DNA from 3 places in the Pandoraea vervacti genome. Region 2 is predicted to be linked to each of the others. Evidence: predicted binding sites of a transcription regulator. Region 2 holds the regulator's gene; each other region holds the start of a gene.

Region 1 (6,929 bases), 2.5 Mb from region 2:
GGCGAACGTGCCGTTGCCGCTTCGAGCGCCGGGTTGGCGTAGTGCGTGAGCGCCTTGAAGATTGGGAAGTACAGCAACGCAGCCAGCAGACAGCCCGCCATGATGATCGGCTTGCGGCCGATCTTGTCCGACAGGGCGCCAAAGAACACGAAGAACGGGCTGCCGATCAGCAGGCCGAGCGCGACCATGATGTTCGCGGTGTTGCCGTCGACCTTGAGCACCTGCGTCATGAAGAACAGCGAGTAGAACTGGCCCGTGTACCACACGACGGCCTGACCTGCCGTGAGGCCGACCAGCGCCAGAATCACGATCTTCAGGTTCTTCCACTGACCGAACGACTCCTTGAGCGGCGCCTTCGAAGCCTTGCCTTCCGCCTTCATGCGCTGGAATGCCGGCGATTCGCTCAGTTGCAGACGAATCCACAGCGAGACCAGCAGCAGCACGATCGACAGAATGAACGGGATACGCCAGCCCCAGTCGCCGAATGCCTCTTCACCCATCGCCATGCGGGTGCCGAGAATCACGAGCAGCGAGAGGAAGAGACCCAGCGTTGCGGTCGTCTGAATCCACGACGTGTAGAAACCGCGACGGCCATGCGGCGCGTGCTCGGCAACGTACGTGGCCGCACCGCCGTATTCGCCGCCCAGGGCCAGACCCTGGAGCAGACGCATGGCGATGAAGATCACCGGTGCCGCAATGCCCCAGGAGGCATAGCCCGGCAGCAAACCGACGACCAGCGTCGACAGACCCATCAGGGTGATGGTCACGAGGAACGTGTACTTGCGGCCCACCAGGTCGCCGATGCGACCGAACACGATGGCGCCGAACGGGCGCACCGCGAAGCCGGCGGCAAACGACAACAGCGTGAAGATGAAGGCTGCCGTCGGATTGATCCCCGAGAAGAAGTGACGGCTGATGAAAGCGGCCAACGAACCGGCCAGGTAAAAGTCATACCACTCGAACACCGTGCCCAGCGACGACGCGAAAATGACCTTGCGTTCTTCCTTGGTCATCGGCGCATGGGTGGTGGCTGCCGTTGTAGTAGCCATGCGGTTGTCTCCTGTAATGTAAGCACGCCCCTGGGACGCACCCGGGCCGTTGCAACTGATTATTGGAGCGCAACCTTACCGCCGTCTGACGCCAAACTGACTCGAACCTTACGCTGCTAGGGACTTACCCTCGACTTTGGCCCGAAATGGGTCGTATTTTGCGTGATTCCGTCACGCATGAGGGTTTTCGATAGGCGCCTCGGCGAGCGGTAACGTCACTCGAATGAGGGTGCCGGTTGCTTCGGGGTGCTGCGCGTCGACATGGTCGAGCACGCTCACATCGCCGCGATGAATCTGCACGATTTCACGCACGATCGCGAGCCCGAGTCCGCTGCCGTCGCTGTCGCTGCCGAGAATGCGATAGAAGCGCTCGAACACGCGTGGGCGCTCCGCAACGGGAATGCCGGGGCCGGTGTCTTCGACTTCGAGATGGACGAATCCGTCGGACGCCTCATGACGCAGGCGCACCGTCACCTTACCGCCGGCAGGCGTGTAACGGATCGCGTTGTCGATCAGGTTATTGAGCAACTCGCGCAGCATCACCGGCTGGCCGGACAGATGCACCGGGAACGGCGGCTCCTCGAAGCCAAGGTCGATGCGCTTGGCGAACGCGGCCTGGAACCAGTCCTGCATGGCGCTGCGTGCGAGCAGGCTGAGGTTGAGCGGCGTGAATGCGGCGGCGTCGTTCGCGCTGTTCTCCGCGCGCGCCAACGCGAGCAACTGGTTGACCAGACGCGCTGCCTGCTCGGAGCTCACGGCGATCTGCGAGAGCGAGCGCCGCAACTCGTCTGGCGAGGTCTGACGCAACGCGAGTTCGGCCTGCATGCGCAGACCGGCAAGCGGCGTCTTGAGCTGATGCGCCGCGTCGGCGATGAAGCGTTGCTGGAGCTTCATGTTTTGTTCGAGGCGTCCGAGCAGATCGTTCAGCGAGTTGACGAGCGGCGCGATCTCCGGCGGCGCCTGACGGGCTTCGAGCGGCGACAGGTCGTCGGGACGCCGGGCGCGAATGTGCTCCTGCAGCGCATGCAGCGGCGCCAGACCGCGCGACAGACCGAACCACACGAGCACGATGGCCAGCGGCAGGATCACGAACTGCGGCAGGATTACGCCCTTGATGATCTCGTTGGCCAGTTGACTGCGCTTGTCTAGCGTTTCGGCGACCTGAACGAGCGCCATGCTGCCGGGGGGCGTCATGCGCGGCAGATCGACATAGGTGAAGGCGACGCGAATGTCGTTGCCGCCGAGCGTCTCGTCGCGGAACTGGACGACGCCTGGCTGCGGCCGGTCGTCTTCATGCGGCAAGGGCAGTTCGGCCGTGCCGCCGACGAGTTCCCCCTTCGCGCCAAGGACCTGAAAATAGATGTTGTCGGTGGCGTCCGCACGCAGCAGGTCCCGGGCGGGCATCGGCAAGGCGAGCGTGACTTGCCCGCGATCGGAGTGGACCTGCTGGGCGAGGACATAGGTATTGGTTTCCAGCGCCCGGTCGAAGGGGCCGTTGGCGATCGACTTCGCGACCAGATACGTCACGGCAATGCTCATCGGCCAGAGCAGCAGCAACGGGGCGAGCATCCAGTCGAGGATTTCGCCGAACAGCGAGCGTGGCGGCGGCTCCGCCTCGCGCTCCAGCGGCGCGCCGAAGCCCGGGCGTACGAAGGGATCCGCGTAAGGGTCGAACGGATCGGCGGCGTCTGCCGGATGGGGCGATGCGTCGGGATCCGCAAGCGTGGCGCGATGAGGAGGGCGAAAGCTCAGACGCATCGGGTAGCAAGTCTAAAGAGGCTGAGGCGGCCGGGGTCACCGAACTGGCCGAAGTGGCCGCAGTGGCCGGGTGGCGGGATACGTCTGCACACCTGCACGTGCAAGACCCTTAAGCGAGGCGTGCGCCGACGTCGCAAGCGCGTCGCTCATTCCGCCTATCCCGTACATCCCGCCTGCGAGGGTCCTCAGGCAGCATTGGCGGGCGTTGCCGCCGGCTTTTCCAGACAATACCCCAAGCCGCGAATCGTGGCGATGCGTACGCCGCTGGGCTCGATCTTCTTGCGCAGCCGGTGCATGTACACCTCGATGGCGTTGTTGCTGACTTCCTCGCCCCAGCCACACAGGTGATCGACGAGTTGTTCTTTCGAGACGAGGCGCCCGGTACGCAGCAGCAGCACTTCGAGCAATTCGAGTTCGCGTGCGGACAAATCGAGCATCTGCTCATGAATATAGGCGGTGCGCCCGACCTGATCGAAGCTGAGCGGGCCATGACGGATGACGGTCGAACCGCCGCCTGCGCCGCGCCGGGTCAGGGCGCGCACGCGCGCTTCGAGTTCGGCGAGCGCGAACGGCTTGGCCATGTAGTCGTCCGCGCCGAGATCGAGACCTTTCACGCGCGCATCGACGCTGTCGGAGGCCGTCAGAATCAGCACGGGCAGATGGGAGTTGCGGGCGCGCAGTCGGCGTAACACTTCGTGACCGGGCAGGCGCGGCAGACCGAGGTCGAGAATCAGCAGGTCGAACGTCTGGGCAGAAAGTGCGGAATCCGCTTCGAGTCCCGTCTTGACGTGGTCGACGGCGTAGCCCCCCTGACGCAGGGAGCGGGTCAGGGCGTCGGCCAGAATGCTGTCATCCTCTGCGATGAGAATTCGCATGGGCGTGATAGGCTTGTGTAGGCACCGATGCCTGACGGCGGCGGTGTGTCTCCTGTGATGTTGCGGCGCGTGGTTCGCGGCTTTTTTTGTCGTTTCGGCGCTTTCGGACAACAGGCACTTGCAAAGAGCACTGGTTTTTTATACAGTACCGGCAGTCACGCCTCACTCGAGCCGTCTCGCTCATCATATCAAAGGACGATTCATGGAAGAAAGCAAGAAAGGGTCTGCCAATCTGTCGGCCGAGAAAGGCAAGGCGCTCGCCGCCGCCCTCGCGCAGATCGAGAAGCAATTCGGCAAGGGCTCGATCATGCGTCTTGGCGACGGCGAGGTCGAAGCGGACATCCAGGTCGTCTCCACGGGCTCGCTGGGGCTGGACATCGCACTCGGTGTCGGTGGTCTGCCGCGCGGCCGTGTGATCGAGATCTACGGTCCGGAATCGTCGGGTAAGACCACGCTCACGCTGCAAGTCGTGGCGGAAATGCAGAAGATCGGCGGCACGTGCGCGTTTATCGACGCGGAGCATGCTCTCGACGTCGGCTACGCGAGCAAGCTTGGCGTTTCGGTGCCGGAACTGCTGATCTCGCAGCCGGACACGGGCGAACAGGCGCTGGAAATCGCCGATGCGCTGGTGCGTTCGGGCTCGATCGACCTCATCATCATCGACTCGGTCGCGGCCCTGGTGCCGAAGGCCGAAATCGAAGGGGAAATGGGCGACTCGCTGCCGGGTCTGCAAGCGCGTCTGATGTCGCAGGCGCTGCGTAAGCTGACCGGCACGATCAAGCGCACGAACTGCACGGTGATCTTCATCAACCAGATTCGCATGAAGATCGGTGTGATGTTCGGCAACCCGGAAACGACGACCGGCGGTAACGCACTGAAGTTCTATTCGTCGGTGCGCCTGGACATCCGCCGTATCGGTTCGATCAAGAAGGGCGACGAGGTGGTCGGTAACGAGACCCGCGTCAAGGTCGTGAAGAACAAGGTGTCCCCGCCGTTCCGCGAAGCGATTTTCGACATCCTCTACGGCCAGGGGATTTCGCGCGAAGGCGAAATCATCGATCTGGGCGTCAACGCGAAGATCGTCGAGAAGGCCGGCGCATGGTACAGCTACAACGGCGAGAAGATCGGTCAGGGCAAGGACAACGCGCGTGAGTTCCTGCGCGAAAATCCGGACATCGCCCACGAAATCGAGAACAAGGTGCGTGCATCGCTGGGTGTTACGGCGATCAACGAAACCGGCGAGATCGAAGAAGACGACGAGGCGTAATCGCCTGTGTTGTCGGTGCGGCAGCGCGAGGCCTTATGGCATCGTGCTGCCGTTTTTGCTTTGTGGACCTGCGGTCTCGGTGTCTTCGCTTGATTTCGACGCCGACTCCGACGCCGACTTTGACGCTTATGCCGATGCCGATGCCGATGCCGATGCCGATGCCGATGCCGATGCCGGCTCGTGCTGGCATTCGTCGGGTGTCATGGTTTTTTCGCTCATGGGACTGCCGCTGATGGCGCTACGATGAAGTCATGATCAATCGCCGTCCTCCTCGCGCACCGAATGTGCCGCCACCCCCGCCCGGGGATGAGGCCGTCGCGGTCAAACCCTCCCGCAAACCCACGCTGAGCCTGAAAGGTCGCGCGTTGTCGTATCTTGCGCGTCGCGAATACAGTCGTGCGGAGTTGCGTCGCAAGCTGGCGTCCTACGCCGACGCCGAGGACCCCGAAGCGCTCGATCGGTTGCTCGACAGTCTGGAACGGGAGCGCTGGCTGTCCAACGAGCGGTTCGCCGAAAGCGTGGTGAATCGTCGCGCATCGCGCATGGGGACCACGCGTATCGTTGGCGAACTCAAGCAGCATCAGGTCGATGCTGAAACCGTCGCCGCGATTTCGGAGCAACTGCGCGAGACCGAACTGGCGCGGGCACATGCTGTCTGGCAGAAGAAGTTCGGCGAGGTCGCCACGACCCCTGAAGCACGCGCCAAACAGATGCGTTTTCTTGCGGCCCGGGGCTTCTCGCGTACCGTTATCAGCAAAATCGTACGGGGCGCCGACGAATTTTCGGACGACATCTGACGTCGGTCCCATCGTTTTCCTTATGGATGCGTGTCCATTTATCCGTGTGCGGCTAACGGCGCGTATCGTCGCGCAACCTGCGCCAATGCTCGCGTGACACGACGCCGTATCTCGCGTGACACGTCAATCGTCACTTATCGCGTTATGGCGTCGCACCATACCGGCGGGCAGAGGCGATAATCTGATTGACCGACCGATGGGTCGGGCAATTCCGCCTTATGCGGCGGGCTTCTGCTGCGCTGCGGCAGACGGGGCTGCCGCCTATGCTAGAATCAAGGTCTTTCTGCGTTCATGCATTGCACACTTCCGCATGCCGCTCTCCGCGCCTGCCTCTCGTACCTTGCGTCACCGTCGCACGATCGCTGTTGAAGCGTATTCGCGCGACGATGGCCTATGGGACATCGAAGCCCGACTGACCGATCACAAGGATCGGGATTTTGCATTGGCCACCGGCCTTCGCAAGGAGGGCACGCCGATTCACGAACTATGGCTGCGGCTGACGATCGACGAAGCGTTCGAAGTCCATGATGCCGAGGCTGTGTCCGACTGGGTGCCTTATCCCGGCATTTGCGACCAGATCGGCCCGCGATACCGTCAGTTGATTGGTCTTAACCTGCGGCGCGGCTTCCGGCGCGGGGTTCGCGAGCGCCTTGGCGGCGCGGCGGGCTGTACCCACCTGACAGAACTGTGTAGCGTCCTGCCGACGGCAGCGATTCAGGCTTTCGCCGGGGTGGTGATCGACACACCCGATACGGCGCTGGCGAGCAACGATGCCGAAGATTCGGCACCTCCTTTCCAACTCGGACATTGTCACGCCCTGCGGTTTGATGGCGAGGCGGTGCGCCGGTTTTACCCGCGCTGGTTCAACGGCCGCGCAAACGATCGAGCGAACGAGCCCACGACGCCCGTCACATCAGAAGCGGTGCGCGATGCGGCCTCGACTCGCGAGCTCGAACCCAAACTTCCAACTCAGCAAGAAGGGAATCACGCATGAAGATTCATGAGTATCAAGGCAAGGAAATCCTCCGGAAATTCGGAGTCGCGGTGCCCCGCGGCATTCCGGCGTTTTCCGTGGACGAGGCCGTGAAGGCAGCCGAAGAACTCGGCGGTCCGGTTTGGGTGGTCAAGGCCCAGATTCACGCAGGCGGTCGCGGCAAGGGCGGCGGCGTGAAGGTTGCCAAGT
Region 2 (6,929 bases):
AAATGCTGACCATCGACCTGGAAGACGAGCACCAGGGCGCGGTCATGGAAGAAATCGGCCGTCGCAAGGGCGAAATGCTGGACATGGTGTCGGACGGCCGTGGCCGCACGCGCCTGGAATATCGCATTCCGGCGCGTGGTCTGATCGGCTTCCAGGGCGACTTCCTGTCGATGACCCGTGGTACGGGCCTGATGAGCCATATTTTCGATGCTTACGCACCGCTCAAGGATGGTTCGCTGGGCGAGCGTCGCAATGGCGTGCTGATTTCGCAGGACGACGGCGCCGCCGTGGCCTACGCGCTGTGGAAACTGCAAGATCGCGGTCGTATGTTCGTGTCGCCGGGCGACGCCCTGTACGAAGGCATGATCATCGGCATCCACAGCCGTGACAACGATCTCGTGGTCAACCCGATCAAGGGCAAACAGTTGACGAACGTGCGTGCGTCGGGGACCGACGAAGCCGTGCGTCTGGTGCCGCCGATCGCGCTGAACCTTGAATACGCTGTGGAATTCATCGACGACGACGAACTGGTCGAAGTCACGCCGCAGACGATTCGCCTGCGCAAGCGTTTCCTGAAGGAACACGAGCGCAAGCGCGCTTCGCGCGAAGAGAAGTAAAGCCGGCGATGGAATGGCGGCGCTGCGGACTTCGGTCCGTCGCGTCGCGAGACCAGACTGTTGGAAGAAGAGCCGGTGCCTTGCGCCGGCTTTTTGCTTTTTGGAGCGCAACCCGAGCGCCAGTTTTTCCCTTGATGTCGTCCTTTCCCCCATTCGTTGACGTTTCTGGAGCACACGCCAGACATGACCGATTTTCTCCGCACTGACGTTCGTGGCCGTATCGGCTTCATTACCCTGAATCGCCCGAAAGCGCTCAATGCGCTGTCGCACGACATGATTCGCGCCATGGCGACGGCGCTCGCCGAGTGGCGAGACGACCCGAAGATACTGGGTGTTGTGCTCCAGGGGGAGGGCGAGAAGGGCCTGTGCGCCGGTGGCGACATTCGTTATTTCCATGAAGCCATCAGTGCCGGTCGCACGGACATCATGGATTTCTTTACCGACGAGTACGCGCTGAACTACACCATCGCGTCATATCCAAAGCCCTATATCGCACTGATGGACGGCGTGGTCATGGGGGGCGGCATGGGTATCTCGCAGGGCGCGGCGCTGCGCATCGTGACGGAAGCCACACGCATGGCGATGCCGGAGACGGCCATTGGCCTGTTCCCGGATGTGGGCGGTGGCTTCTTTCTCGCCAACCTTGCCGGACACCTCGGTGAGTATCTCGGCACGACGGGGATTGTGTTCGGCGCCGTGGATGCTTGCGAAATCGGTCTGGCCGACGTGGTGCTGCCGCGCGGGTCCTTGCCCGCACTTTGTGAGCATCTCGCGAGTGGCGACTGGCAGGACGGCGAAGCGGTGCTCGACGCCGCGCGCACTTTCTGCCGCGAAAGCCTGCCGCCGCCGGGCCTCGCGCCGGGCAAGCTGGCCCCGCTGCGCGATGTCATCGACGCGCATTTCGGTTTGCCCGATATGCCCGCCATCCTCAAGGCGTTGAAGCTGGAGGCGCGTTGCGAGTATTCGGGTTGGGCGGAAGAAACGGAGGATTTGCTGCGCACGAAGCGTTCGCCGCTGATGGTGTGCGTATCGCTTGAACAGGTGCGGCGCGCCCGAAAGCGCTCGCTCGCGGACGAGTTGCGTGAAGAGTGGCTGATGATGCGCAGCGTCTTCAATCTCGACGGCCGCACGGGGGCGGAAGGCGTGGAGGGCATTCGCGCCATGGTGATCGACAAGGACCACAAACCGCAATGGCAGCACCCGAGCATCGAAGCCGTAAAAGCGGAAGATATCAAGCGATTCTTCGACGGTGACCGTCAAGGCGCCGACAACCCGCTGCGCGATCTGGGCAAGTGACTCGCGGTTTGATGGCCCGGACATCTCCGCTTGCAATGCGACGCAACTGACCGCTGTTACCGCCCGCCATCATGGCGGGCGAATCGTTTGCATCACGCCTTTGCAGAGTGATGGTTTGTTTGCCGCATCCTTGGGCGCGTTACACCGCTGCCTGACAGAATTGTTCGCCGACGGCCTGATCCAGTTTGCGGCAGATATCGGCAATGGTGCCGACCATGACGATGTGCGACACGTCGCGATACACGCGCACGTCATGGCTCTCGTCACTCATGTTCACGTCGCGACGCGCCTGTTGCTCCCGCACATTACGCGACGCCTTGACGGCTTTTCCTGCGGGGCAGGGGCGACGCGAGGCCGATGCCATCGCTGCCGCGATCGTGCGCGGCAGTGCTGTCGGACGCGTGCGCGCCGGTACGGTATACGAGCGGGCGATGGCGGGCGACGACGCGAACGGCCCAGACAGCGCCGAGAGACCGTAGACCGCCGACAGGCGCGACTGCGGCGTCTGTGACGTCTGCGATGACACACTCACGCGCGGTTGACCAAGAGACGTGCGCAGCAAACCAAAAAGTCGAGCCATGATGCGATCCTTGTTCCAATGCGGGTCAGAGGGACGTGCCTTGCTGCGTTTCGCATCGCTTTCACAAATCGAAGGCGCAGCAGGGCCCGGGCGCCGGACCCAGCCCGGCGCAGTCGGAAATGCAAATCTTCAGGGAGCGGGGCGAAGCGTCAGATCACGTCGCCCCTTCGTTCGCGCTGAACGATCAGAGATCGTTGTTGCGGATCAAGCCGACCGCGATCCCTTCCAGCGCGAAATCACCGCTGCCTTCGTCGACATTGATGTTCTCGAAGTCAGGGTTCTCGGCGATCAGTTCGACGCCGCCCTTCACGCGATGAAAACGTTTGACGGTCACGTCGTCGCCGATTCGAGCCACAACGATCTGGCCTTCGCGCGCGTCCGCCGCTTTCTGCACGGCGAGCAGGTCGCCGTCGAGAATGCCTGCGTCGCGCATCGACATCCCGCGTACCTTCAACAGGTAATCGGGCTGGCGTGCGAACATGTTCGGATCGCACTGGAAGTTACGTTCGATGTGCTCTTGCGCCAGAATCGGGCTACCCGCAGCGACGCGCCCCACGAGCGGCAGCGACAACTGCATCAGGCCCATGTGCGGGAGCGTGAACTGATGCGAGCCGCCGGCTTCGTCCAGACGCTTGAGGCGAATGCCGCGCGATTGACCGGCGGCCAGTTCGATCACGCCTTTGCGCGCCAGCGCCCGCAGGTGCTCCTCCGCGGCGTTGGCGGAAGAGAAGCCCAGTTCCGCTGCGATCTCCGCGCGCGTGGGCGGAAAGCCGGTGCGTTCGATCGCTTGCTGAACCAGTTCGTAGACCTGCTGTTGACGGGCGGTAAGTTTGATCATGGCATCACTGTATGGAAGCACAGGTGGCTGTATTTTTGTACAGTGTTTGCAAAAAGGCAAGGGAAAACTTCATGTAGTGCATGAAGTTCCGCCCGGACGGCGCTCGGCGGTGTATGTCTCCAGCGGGACCGGGCCGTAACAGAACACCCCGTGCGGCGTACGGTTCCAGCCGACCGGACCTAACCGTTCAGGATGGTCGACGTCTCGGCTGGTCGACATGGCGAGGCCGACGTTCGGGGTCGGCCTGCGCGTCACGCCGAATGAGGGAAAGCCCGGCGAAATGACCATTAAACTTCGAGGCACGTACGCGAAGGTCAGAGCCGGTCTGTTCGGAAAACGCGCGCATGGCGTCGGCGTTACGCGCCTGCGCCGCTTGCATCGCCTGACGCATGCCGCGGCGTAACAGGGCTTCGCCCGCCAACGGCCCGAACGACAGCGCCTTCATCGCATCGCTCGGCGAGGACAGCCGTTCGAGCACGAGCGCGCGGGCGCCGCCGAGCGTCAGTTCGATCGCGCTGAGTAGACCGACCGGTCCCGCGCCAGCCACCACAACATCGATGGGGTTTGTCATATACTTCGTATAAATATGTACTGAGTACATGTAAACTGGGTCATCAGGAGCGACATGTCAACGCCAACCGATTTGAGATCACGCAAGCGCCTTGCCACGCGGCAGGGCATTTCCAATGCCGCAACGCGGCTTTTCCATGAGCACGGCTTCGATCACGTGACGGTGGATCAGATCGCTGCGGCGGCCGATGTCGGGCGCATGACGGTTTTCAACCACTTCCCGCGCAAGGAAGACATGTTCTTCGACCGGGACGAAGAGGGGCGTGAAGCGCTACGTGAGGCGATACGTGCGCGCGAGCCGGGCGTGTCTGCGCTCGAAGCGTTGCGTTTGCTCGCGCACCGGTTAGTGGCGCAGGGCAGCCCATTCGTCGACTTTTCGGCCCGGAGTCAGGGATTCGTGCGCACCATCGAGGGCAGCGAGACGCTCAAGGCGCGAGCCCGTGCCATTCGCGACGAATTGGCCGACGTCGTGGCACAAGCGCTCGCCGAAAGCGCGGGGCGGCCCGCGACCGACGTGCAGGCCCGGCTGGCGGCCGGTTTGCTGTTGGCGGCGTGGACGGTGGCGTTCCTTCATGGACACCGGGTTTTCGCCGACACGCAGGACACGTCGCACGCGCAGAAAAGCTTCCTGAGCCTTGTGGATCAAGGCGCGAGGGGGCTTCAGGCCGCGTTGGCGGACTCCCCGTACGTCTGAGCGGGCGCCGCTCGGCGGGGCCGTGCTGGCGGAATTCATCAGCACAAATTCTCTAATCCTTATTCCGGCATAAACAAAAGCGAAAATATTATTTTTAATTATTTAGACGCGCTCATAGACTGGCCTCCTACACACGAGAAGCAAACAAGGAGTGCAAGTCATGAGCAAAGCAGCACGGGGATGGAAAGCTAAGAAGCTGGCAGTCGCACTGGGCGGTCTGGCGTTGGCCGCCAGCATGACGATTCAGGCGCACGCAGCCAGTCTTTCGCTGCTCAACGTGTCGTACGACCCGACGCGTGAGCTGTACGCCGACTACAACAAGGCGTTCGAGGCCCATTACAAGCAAGTCTCCGGTGACACCGTCACGGTCAAGGCCTCGCACGGCGGCTCGGGCAAGCAAGCCCGCACCGTGCTCGACGGCGCGCCGGCGGACGTGGTCACCCTCGGCATTTCGGCCGACATCGACGAACTGGCCAGCGCCGGTCTCGTGAACAAGGACTGGCAGAAACGTCTGCCGGATAACGCCACCCCTTACACCTCGACCATCGTGTTGCTGGTGCGCAAGGGCAACCCGAAGGGCATCAAGGACTGGAACGACCTGGCCAAGCCGGGCATCAGCGTGGTGACGCCGAATCCGAAGACGTCGGCCGGCGCCCGCTGGAACTACCTCGCGGCATGGCTCTATGCGCTCAAGCAGCCGGGCGGCAACGAGCAGAAGGCGCAGGAATTCGTCAAGGCGATCTACAAGAACGTGGGCGTGCTCGACTCGGGCGCGCGCGGTGCGACGACGACGTTTGTCGAGCGCGGTATCGGCGACGTGCTGATCGCCTGGGAAAACGAAGCGCTGCTGTCCGTGAAGGACCTCGGCCCGGACAAGTTCGACATCGTCGTGCCGTCCTCGTCGATCCTCACGGAGCCGCCGGTGGCCATCGTCGACAAGAACGTGGACAAGCATGGCACCCGCAAGGCCGCCGAAGCCTATCTGCAATGGCTGTACTCGCCGCAGGGGCAGGAAATCGCCGCCAAGCACTTCTACCGTCCGCGCTCGCCGGAAATCGCGAAGAAGTACGAGGCGCAATATCCTAAGCTCAAGCTCTACACGGTGGATGCCGATCTGGGCGGCTGGACGAAGACGCAAGCCAAGCATTTTGCGGACGGCGGCATCTTCGATCAGATCTACACCAAGAAGTAATCGGGCAGGGACCCTCGCATGAGTACCGCACTGTTTCCTCTGTGGCGCAAGCCAAGTGCCTTGCCGGGCTTCGGCCTGACGATGGGCTATACCGTCGCGTACCTGAGCCTTGTGGTGCTGGTGCCGTTGCTGATGGTCTTCATCAAGGCAAGCTCGCTCGATTGGGCGAGCTTTGTCACCGCCGTCGGGTCGCCGCGCGTGCTGGCGTCGTACCGCCTCACGTTCGGCATCTCGCTTGCGGCGGCGTCGCTCAACGCCGTCTTCGGTTTCATTCTGGCGTGGGTGCTGGTGCGCTACACGTTCCCCGGCAAGCGATTCGTCGACGCGCTGATCGACCTGCCGTTCGCGTTGCCGACGTCGGTCGCCGGTATCGTGCTTGCCGCCATCTACGCGCCGAACGGCTGGGTCGGACGCTGGTTCGAACCGCTCGGCATCAAGATCGCCTTCACGCCGCTGGGCATTTTCGTGGCGCTCACCTTTATCGGTCTGCCGTTCGTCGTGCGCACCCTGCAACCGGTGCTCGAAGAGTTCGAGCGCGAGCAGGAAGAGGCCGCGGCCTGCCTGGGCGCCACGCGCTGGCAAACGCTGCGTCACGTGATTCTCCCTGCGGTGCTGCCCGCATTGCTGACGGGTTTTGCGCTGGCGTTCGCACGCGCCGTCGGTGAATACGGCTCGGTCATTTTCATCGCGGGCAACATCCCGATGGTCTCGGAGATTACGTCGCTGCTGATCATTACCAAGCTCGAACAATACGATTTCGGCGGGGCGGCGGCGCTGGCCGTGGTGATGTTGCTGATTTCGTTCGTGCTGCTGCTCCTGATCAATACGCTGCAATGGTGGCTGCAACGCCGTCATTCGGGCCGTCGCGCCAGTGGCGTCTGACACAAGCCTTTCGGTAAGCCATTCGAAGAGAACGTTTCGATCATGTCCGATTCACTCGCACTGTCGCGCGCCTTGCCGCAAGCCACTTCGGCGCGCAAATCCGATCCGACCGACGAACCCGCGTTCGTCAAGGTCATTCTCATCGGCGTCGCACTGGCGTTCTTCGCCTTGTTTCTGTTGCTGCCGCTCGCGTCGGTCTTCGTGACTGCGCTGGGCAAGGGTTTCGCGGCCTACTGGGAAGGCCTGACGAACGACGATGC
Region 3 (6,929 bases), 1.9 Mb from region 2:
GGAATCTTGTCGAGCGCCTCCCATGCCTCTAGCCCGAACTGCGCTTCGAACCACGCCCGGAAGGTAAGCGCGGGCAGACCGAGCGCCGGGCCGGTGAGTTGCTTGGGCGAGCGCAGGGTTTCCATGCGCGCCGTGGTGACCCACGGCCCTTCGAAGCCGCGCGGCGATTGATCGAAGATCACCGCGCCGACCCCCAGGTGTGTAAGCGATGCGGCCGCTGCCAGACCGGCCATGCCCCCGCCGATGATGGCGACGTCGAGCACGGGCTGGCCGCGATAGGTGCGCTCCGGTACCCAGTGCCTGGCGGGCAGTTCGAGCCAGGCGAGGTCCTGGCGCAGACGCGCTTCGAGCGCGGGCAGGCCGGTGGCGATGGTCGGGGACGTGGTCATGACGACTGGGCTTCCTTGGGGGCGGGCAGGTCGCCGTAAAGCGACTGCAAGACTTGGGCGTGTTCGGTAGCGGCGCGCTGCACGAAGCCGGGCAGCAGGTCGCGCGCGGCATTGGCCAGCGCATCGACGAATGCGAGCGCGGCGGGCGACGGTTCGCGGGCGTCGCGGGTAATGACGCCAAAGAAAAACGGGATATCGGCATCGATCGGGCGCACGGCCACATCCGCGAGCGGCAGTCCGTACGCGGTGACGGGTTCGAGCACGGCCACGCCGAGCCCCGCGCGAACGGCGGTCATGGCATTGATCGACGCGTTGGTCTCGATGAGGCCGGCCGGCGCGACGCCTGCCTGCGAGAACGCCTGATCGAGGCGGCGGCGCAGGCGGTAGGGGTTCTGCATCGTGATGATGCGGCGACCGGCGCAGGCAGCCAGCGGCAAGCGTTCATGCGCGGCGAGCGGATCGTCGTTGCGCACGGCCGCGACGCACGCCGATTCGCCGATCCAGTGCACGACGATGCCACGGTGTTCCAGTGGCAGGCTCGTCACGCCGATGTCGGCGGCGCCCGTGAGCACGGCGTGCACGACCTGCTCCGGCGAGGTGCTGCGCATCTGGATCTGGTGCGTGTCGCGCGCGGGGCCTGGCAGGGCAAGTGCGGCGGGCACGAGCCCGGCGGCCAGTGCCGACGTGGCCGCGACATGCAACGGACGGGTCTGCCCGCGCGCGATTTCATCGGCGCGGGCGCGGATCTGCTGCAAACCGGCCAGCACATGCTCGACATCTTCGAACAGCAGGAAGCCCTGTTCGGTCGGTGTGACGCGCGGACCGCTGCGCGCGAACAGGGCGTAGCCGATCTCGGCTTCGAGCTCCTGAATCATGCGGGTGATGGCAGGTTGCGAGCGCCCGAGCAAACGCCCGGCAGCAGTGATGCTGCCGGTCGACATGACCGCCGCGAAGGCTTCGAGTTGGCGTAATTCCATCTGGCTCGGTGTGGGGACGAGGATATGGCGCGTACCCCACGCCCCAAACCCCCGGTGATCGACGCCGCTACGGCCGTCGAAGTCGCAATACCTGCTGTATTCGGATTGCGTATTCTTCGGCTACAAGCATGCGTCCTGCAAATACTTAATATTTATATGCTCATGACCCGAAGTGGATAGGAGGGTTTTGCCTAGGTGGCACAAGGCGGAAAGAAAATTAGTGCGGGGTGGGGAGTTGCGGCGGTTTCTCGCGTAATGAGACGGTGGCCGAACCCGGTGGATGCCCGCGTAGCGCTATGCGACGCGTCCGACGCTGTCCAGCGGCAGGCGCAACTGGTTTGGATCGTCGGGGCGCGGCTGGCGGCGGCGCAACAGTGCGACGCCGCGGGGCTTTTTTCTCAGCGTCGCGTCGTCCGGTGGCTCGACGTGACTCAGGCGGAACGCCGGGCGGGTCAGTTGCAACACGGTGAGCGGCGCGCACGGACGACGTGCGCTGCCAACCTTGGGCGGTTCGGCGAGGACAGTATTGGCGTCTGCCGCTCTGCCTGCTGCTTTGTCCGTCGGTTCGCCCGTCGGTTCGGCAGGCTGCGACGCCGCAAGACGCCTGCCCAACAACCGATAGATGTCGGGATCGAAACCTGTCGCGGCGGGCATGGTGTCGATGAAGGTGTCCAACGCCTCGCGCGAGGCCACGCTGCCGAGATACTGCCAGCGATCGATCACGTGGTACTCGACGTTGTGCCCATCGAGGTCGCCATGGGCGTTACCGTCGAGAGTGCCGCCGCCATGACCGATGACGCTGTCCTTCCCGTCGCCATCCTCGCGCATGCCGTGTTCCTCGATGGCGATCGGGCCGTCATACGGCCAGGTTTTCAGTTGCAGTGTCGCGAGCGCTTCGCGAGTCCGCTCGGTGTGTGCCGCGAGCGGGGTGTCGCCCACGCACACGCCATCGCAGCGCTTGACCTGATAGCCGAAACACGGACGCCCTTTGGCCGCCTTCTCCAGCCCCAGTTGCGCACAGCACAGACGGTGCTCGTCAGCCAGCGCGCGCAACGCGGCTTCTGCACTCGCGCGCGAGGAAAACGTGCCATAGAGCGCTTCGGCGCTGGCGAAGTCGACGGTTCTGGCGCTCACGAGCTGCGGCACATCGCTGTCCTGCGTCAGTTGCCAACTATAGAGACTCGCAGCGCGACGCAGCATACGGTTGTGTACCGGCTGCAATTGCTTGACGAGTTGCGATTCGCGCAGCAATGCCCCCAACTCGCCGACCGTTCGATGCACCTCGACCCGGCGAATCTCCTGAGAGATGCGCAAGTCCTTGGCCACCTGATGGTCGCTGGAGAAATGGGAGCGCACGCGGGCGCGAACATCCACGCTCTTGCCGACATACAAGAGTATGTCGCCTTCGCCATAGAACAGGTACACGCCGGGGGTGTCGGGCAGTGCATCGATGGCCTCATCCGGCAACTGCGGCGGCTGACTCGATCGCTTCGTGACTCGCTGTACCGCCTGTCCGATAAGGTCCGGCGTGTAGAGCGTATGAAGCTTCTGCCAGAACTGCCAGAGCAGATCGGCATCGGCGAGCGCCCGGTGACGGCCCTGCGGCATCAGGCCGAAGCGGGCGATCAGTGCATCGAGTCCGTGGCGGGCGGCCGACGGAAACAGCAGGCGCGACAGACGCACGGTGCACAGCACGTCCGCCTGAAACGCAATGCCGGCGCGTCGAAATTCGTTCTTGAGAAATCCGTAATCGAAGCGGGCATTGTGCGCGACGAAGAGTTTGCCGTGCAAACGCTCGGCCAGGCCCTGGGCTAGCGTGCCGAACGACGGCTGGCCCTTCACCATCTCGTTGGTGATGCCCGTGAGCTTCTGAATGAACGGCGGAATGGGTTCGGCCGGGTCGAGCAAGGTGCTCCATTGCTCCACGCCGTGGGGGCCGACCTCGACCACGCCAATCTCGGTGATGCGGTCTTCGAGCGCATTGCCGCCGGTCGTCTCCAGATCGACGAACACCATCGGGGCGGGCAGCGAACGGGCGAGCGCGTCGGGGTCGATCATCGCGGGGATGATGTCCCGGGTAGCATGCCACGTTGGCGAATCTGCGCCTTCGACCCCATTGTCGAACACTTCGACGGTGACGCCAGCATCGAAGCCCCCGCGTAGGCGCCGGCATCGTTTGCCGACGAGTCGTCGTTGGCGAAGGCGGCCACAATGGCGCGGAAAACCGCCGGCGCAGCCATGTCGGGCCATTGCAGATCGACCGCAGCGTCGAGCGACGGCAGTTCGCCGTCGCGTCGCAGGGCTTCGTCGCCGGGCAGACGCAGCAAGCGCGCAAGTACCCACGGCTCATGCCGCGCGTGAAGGCCGATATCCGCTTCCGCTTCGTCTGCGATGGCGATCAGCGTGCGCCAGTCCAGCGGTATGGCCGACACGTTGTCGCTCGCCTCCCACGCTGGTGCGCCATGGGGTACTTCGGGTGCTTCACGTGAGTAGCGTGCGGCGATCTCGCGCACGACGCTGGCCAGATCGCGCTCGGCGGCGCTTAGCGCCAGTTGATCCCAGTCGATGGTTTCCATGAGATGTTCCTCGATTGGGGTACATGATACTGTATAAAATCACAGTGCGCGAGTCACGTATGTGGTGCAGTGTGCGTCCCGACTGCGACGGACTCGTCGTGCCCGCTCGCGCGTGTAATACTCTGCGCCATTCTTCCCGCACAGGAGCGCGCGCCCGATGTTGACCCTGTATACCTTCGGCCCGGCGTTCGGGCTGCCTGACGCCAGCCCGTTCGTCGTCAAGGCGGAGATGCTGCTCAAGCTGGCCGGTCTGCCTTACCGTACGGATCGCGGCGGGTTTCGCCGCGCGCCGAAGGGTAAGCTGCCCTTTATCGATGACGATGGCGAGATCGTGCCGGACTCGACGCTGATTCGCCTGCACATCGAGCGCAAGTACGGGGTCGATTTCGACGCCGGACTCACGCCCGAGCAGCGCGGTGCGGCATGGATGTTCGAGAAGGCGCTGGAGGACCATTTCTACTGGCACGTGGTGCAGGCGCGCTGGTGCGACGACGGGAATTTCGCCAGAGGACCGGCGTCGTTCTTCAAGTCGATTCCGTGGCCGGTGCGCCCGGTCGCGCAAAAGGTGATTCGCCGCAAGATCCGTAACACGCTACATGGGCAGGGCACGGGTCGTTATCGGCCGCCGGAGCAGCAGCAGTTGCTCGCGCGCGGCACGCAGAGCGCCGCACAATTGCTGGGCGAGAAGCCGTACTTTTTCGGGGACAAGCCCTGTGGCGCCGATGCCACCGCGTTCGGTTTCATTTCGGGGGCGCTGACACCGAGTTTCGATCACCTGCTGCGTGATGAAATCGAAAAGCACGTGAACTTGACCGAGTACGTCGCCCGCATGCGTCGCGAGTTCTTTCCGGAAGTCTGAACGGATAGGTCGACAATGACGGCGCGCGCGATGGCTCGACGTCGCGCGTGACCCGTATCGCCCGACTGCCGGGCGTCATGGTCAATCCCCGTCCGCGTTCGGGTCCTTGCCGCGTTTGCGGCTTCGGGCCGTTGATCGCCTCAGCCTGCCTCTGACGCCGTTTCGTCGCTGGAGAGCACGTCCGAGAGCACGAGGTTGCGCCCGGAAATCTTGGCGGCGTACAGCGCACGATCGGCGCGGACGCAAAGGGCTTCGAGGCTCTCATGTTCGAGCCAGGTGGCCACACCGCCGCTCAGGGTGTAGTGGCAAACGCCAAACGGACCCGCCACGAGATGTCGGCTTGCCTGGGTGCGCAGGCGCTCGGCAATGCGAATCGCACCCGCCGTGTCGGTGCCCGGCAGCAGCACGGCGAATTCTTCGCCGCCCAGTCGCCCGAAGACGTCGCCCTCACGCAGGCTGTCGCGCACCAGTTTCACGAACTCTCGCAGTACCGTGTCGCCACCCGCATGTCCGTGGGTATCGTTGATCGCCTTGAAATGATCGAGATCGATGACGACGATCGACAGCGGCCAGCCGCGCGCCACCGCACGCGCCATCTCCTGACGCGCTAGCAGGTCGAAGTGCTTGCGCGAAATTGCGCCCGTCAGATAGTCGCGATTGGCGGCCTCTTCGGCGGTGGCGAGCATGGCGTCGTGAATCATGAGCACCGAGCCCATCGTCATGGCGGGCATGACGACTGCACCGATCGTGAGCATGACCGTATTGAACATCGTCGGTGCGTAGACCTCCGGGCCGGGCGCAGGGGCCCAACCAAACGCGACCCCGCGTACGATGTGCCCCACGGCAAAGGCGGCGGCCATGCCGGCCGTCAGCCAATAGTTGTAAGGGTGACGGCGCGGCGGGATATGACGAAGGATCAGCACCGAGATAGCGAGCAGCAGGCTCGCGTGGTATGCGGAGACGACCACGACACGCCGTTGCGGATTGTCGACGCCGTAGTGCCAGAACAGGATCGCGGCGGCGAGCACGCCCAGCGATGCCCCCAGCGCATGCCAGTGGGGCGGGCGTCCGAGAAAGCGCGCGCATCCGGCGTAATAGAGCAGCAAGCCGCCGGCCAGTGTCAGATTGGCCACCGGAATCGACAGAAAATCGGGTACGACGCCGCGCAGGGCAAACAGCGGCAGGGCAATCAGCACGGCGACGTTGGCGAAACACCATTCGCGCACCCCCGCCACGCGCGAGCGTAACAGCGAACCCACGATCAGCAGCATCATGAAGCCGAGGAGTGAGGTGATCGCGAGCAGAGACGTCGTCAACATGGCGTTGGCCAAGGGAAAGACTGACATGTGTTGAGCATTGTAATGTACTGCGCGATGCGCGTTACAGTCCTTCGAGTGTCACGCCAGTAAAATGGCCGGGTTGGCGAGTCGCGTCCTTCATGTCCTTCGCGTCATTCATGCGGTTCATGCGTCATGCCGCGTACGGACAGCGCGCATGGCTCGCCCCCTTCGATTCAAGGAGTTTTCGTCCATGTCGACGACCCGACCCAATTCGTCCCCTCGCTACCGCTTGCTGAACGCGGCAGCGCTTGCCCTGAGCATCGTTGCCGGCCTTGCTGTGTTGCCCGCACACGCGCAACAAGAGCCCATGCAGCGCCGTTCGGCGCAACCGCCGCTCTTTGCCGCGCCCGCGAGCAACGTCGCGGCCCCGGCCACCGACATCGATCGCGACGTGCGTCCGGCCCTCGAAGCGGCCGGTCTCTGGCTCGGGCTTGCCGATGTGAACCGCGCGCGGCAAAGCTGGGAGCAGGCCGCTCCGGTATTTCAGCGCGCTATTTCGGCTGACGACTGGGCGCGAAGCCTGCAAGACGCACGCACCCCATTGGGCAAAGTGAAGTCGCGCAAGACGCATGACGCGGTCTTCACCCGCTCGCTGCCTGGCCAGCCGGATGGGGAGTACGTGGTGATCCAGTACGACACGGTGTTCGAGCACAAGGCCGAGGCGCACGAAATGGTGACAATGGCGTTCGGCATCGACGGCCGCTGGCGCGTGGCCGGTTATCTGGTGCGGTGATGTGGTGAGGCAGTGACGCGGGAGGGAAAGGTGCGAGCGTGCAGCGGGGGACGGT

Evidence for each region. Region 2 encodes LexA, which represses DNA repair genes until DNA is damaged. Its sites were predicted from a motif close to ACTGTATNNNNATACAGT; they were not measured.
Region 1: the regulator LexA is predicted to act here: its motif matches at 3,812-3,829, upstream of recA (recombinase RecA).
Region 3: the regulator LexA is predicted to act here: its motif matches at 3,971-3,988, upstream of UC34_RS18275 (DUF2471 family protein).

Annotation. Positions count from the first base shown of each region.
Region 1 covers NZ_CP010897.2:4,810,880-4,817,808, reverse strand. Annotated here, with positions in the region: gene UC34_RS20995 (MFS transporter) at 1-1,049, opposite strand, end outside; gene UC34_RS20990 (sensor histidine kinase) at 1,221-2,807, opposite strand; gene UC34_RS20985 (response regulator) at 2,993-3,682, opposite strand; gene recA (recombinase RecA) at 3,885-4,949, shown strand; gene UC34_RS20975 (hypothetical protein) at 5,029-5,196, shown strand; gene recX (recombination regulator RecX) at 5,201-5,746, shown strand; gene UC34_RS20965 (DUF2889 domain-containing protein) at 6,057-6,740, shown strand; gene sucC (ADP-forming succinate--CoA ligase subunit beta) at 6,737-6,929, shown strand, end outside.
Region 2 covers NZ_CP010897.2:2,347,157-2,354,085, forward strand. Annotated here, with positions in the region: gene typA (translational GTPase TypA) at 1-617, shown strand, start outside; gene UC34_RS10630 (enoyl-CoA hydratase/isomerase family protein) at 801-1,913, shown strand; gene UC34_RS10635 (hypothetical protein) at 2,053-2,493, opposite strand; gene lexA (transcriptional repressor LexA) at 2,678-3,331, opposite strand; gene UC34_RS10645 (FAD-dependent monooxygenase) at 3,519-3,902, opposite strand; gene UC34_RS10650 (TetR/AcrR family transcriptional regulator) at 3,957-4,595, shown strand; gene UC34_RS10655 (sulfate ABC transporter substrate-binding protein) at 4,756-5,787, shown strand; gene cysT (sulfate ABC transporter permease subunit CysT) at 5,806-6,669, shown strand; gene cysW (sulfate ABC transporter permease subunit CysW) at 6,712-6,929, shown strand, end outside.
Region 3 covers NZ_CP010897.2:4,206,420-4,213,348, reverse strand. Annotated here, with positions in the region: gene UC34_RS18290 (flavin-containing monooxygenase) at 1-389, opposite strand, end outside; gene UC34_RS18285 (LysR family transcriptional regulator) at 386-1,366, opposite strand; gene UC34_RS18280 (exonuclease domain-containing protein) at 1,661-3,424, opposite strand; gene UC34_RS18275 (DUF2471 family protein) at 3,421-3,942, opposite strand; gene UC34_RS18270 (glutathione S-transferase C-terminal domain-containing protein) at 4,100-4,801, shown strand; gene UC34_RS18265 (GGDEF domain-containing protein) at 4,942-6,120, opposite strand; gene UC34_RS25205 (DUF4019 domain-containing protein) at 6,332-6,874, shown strand.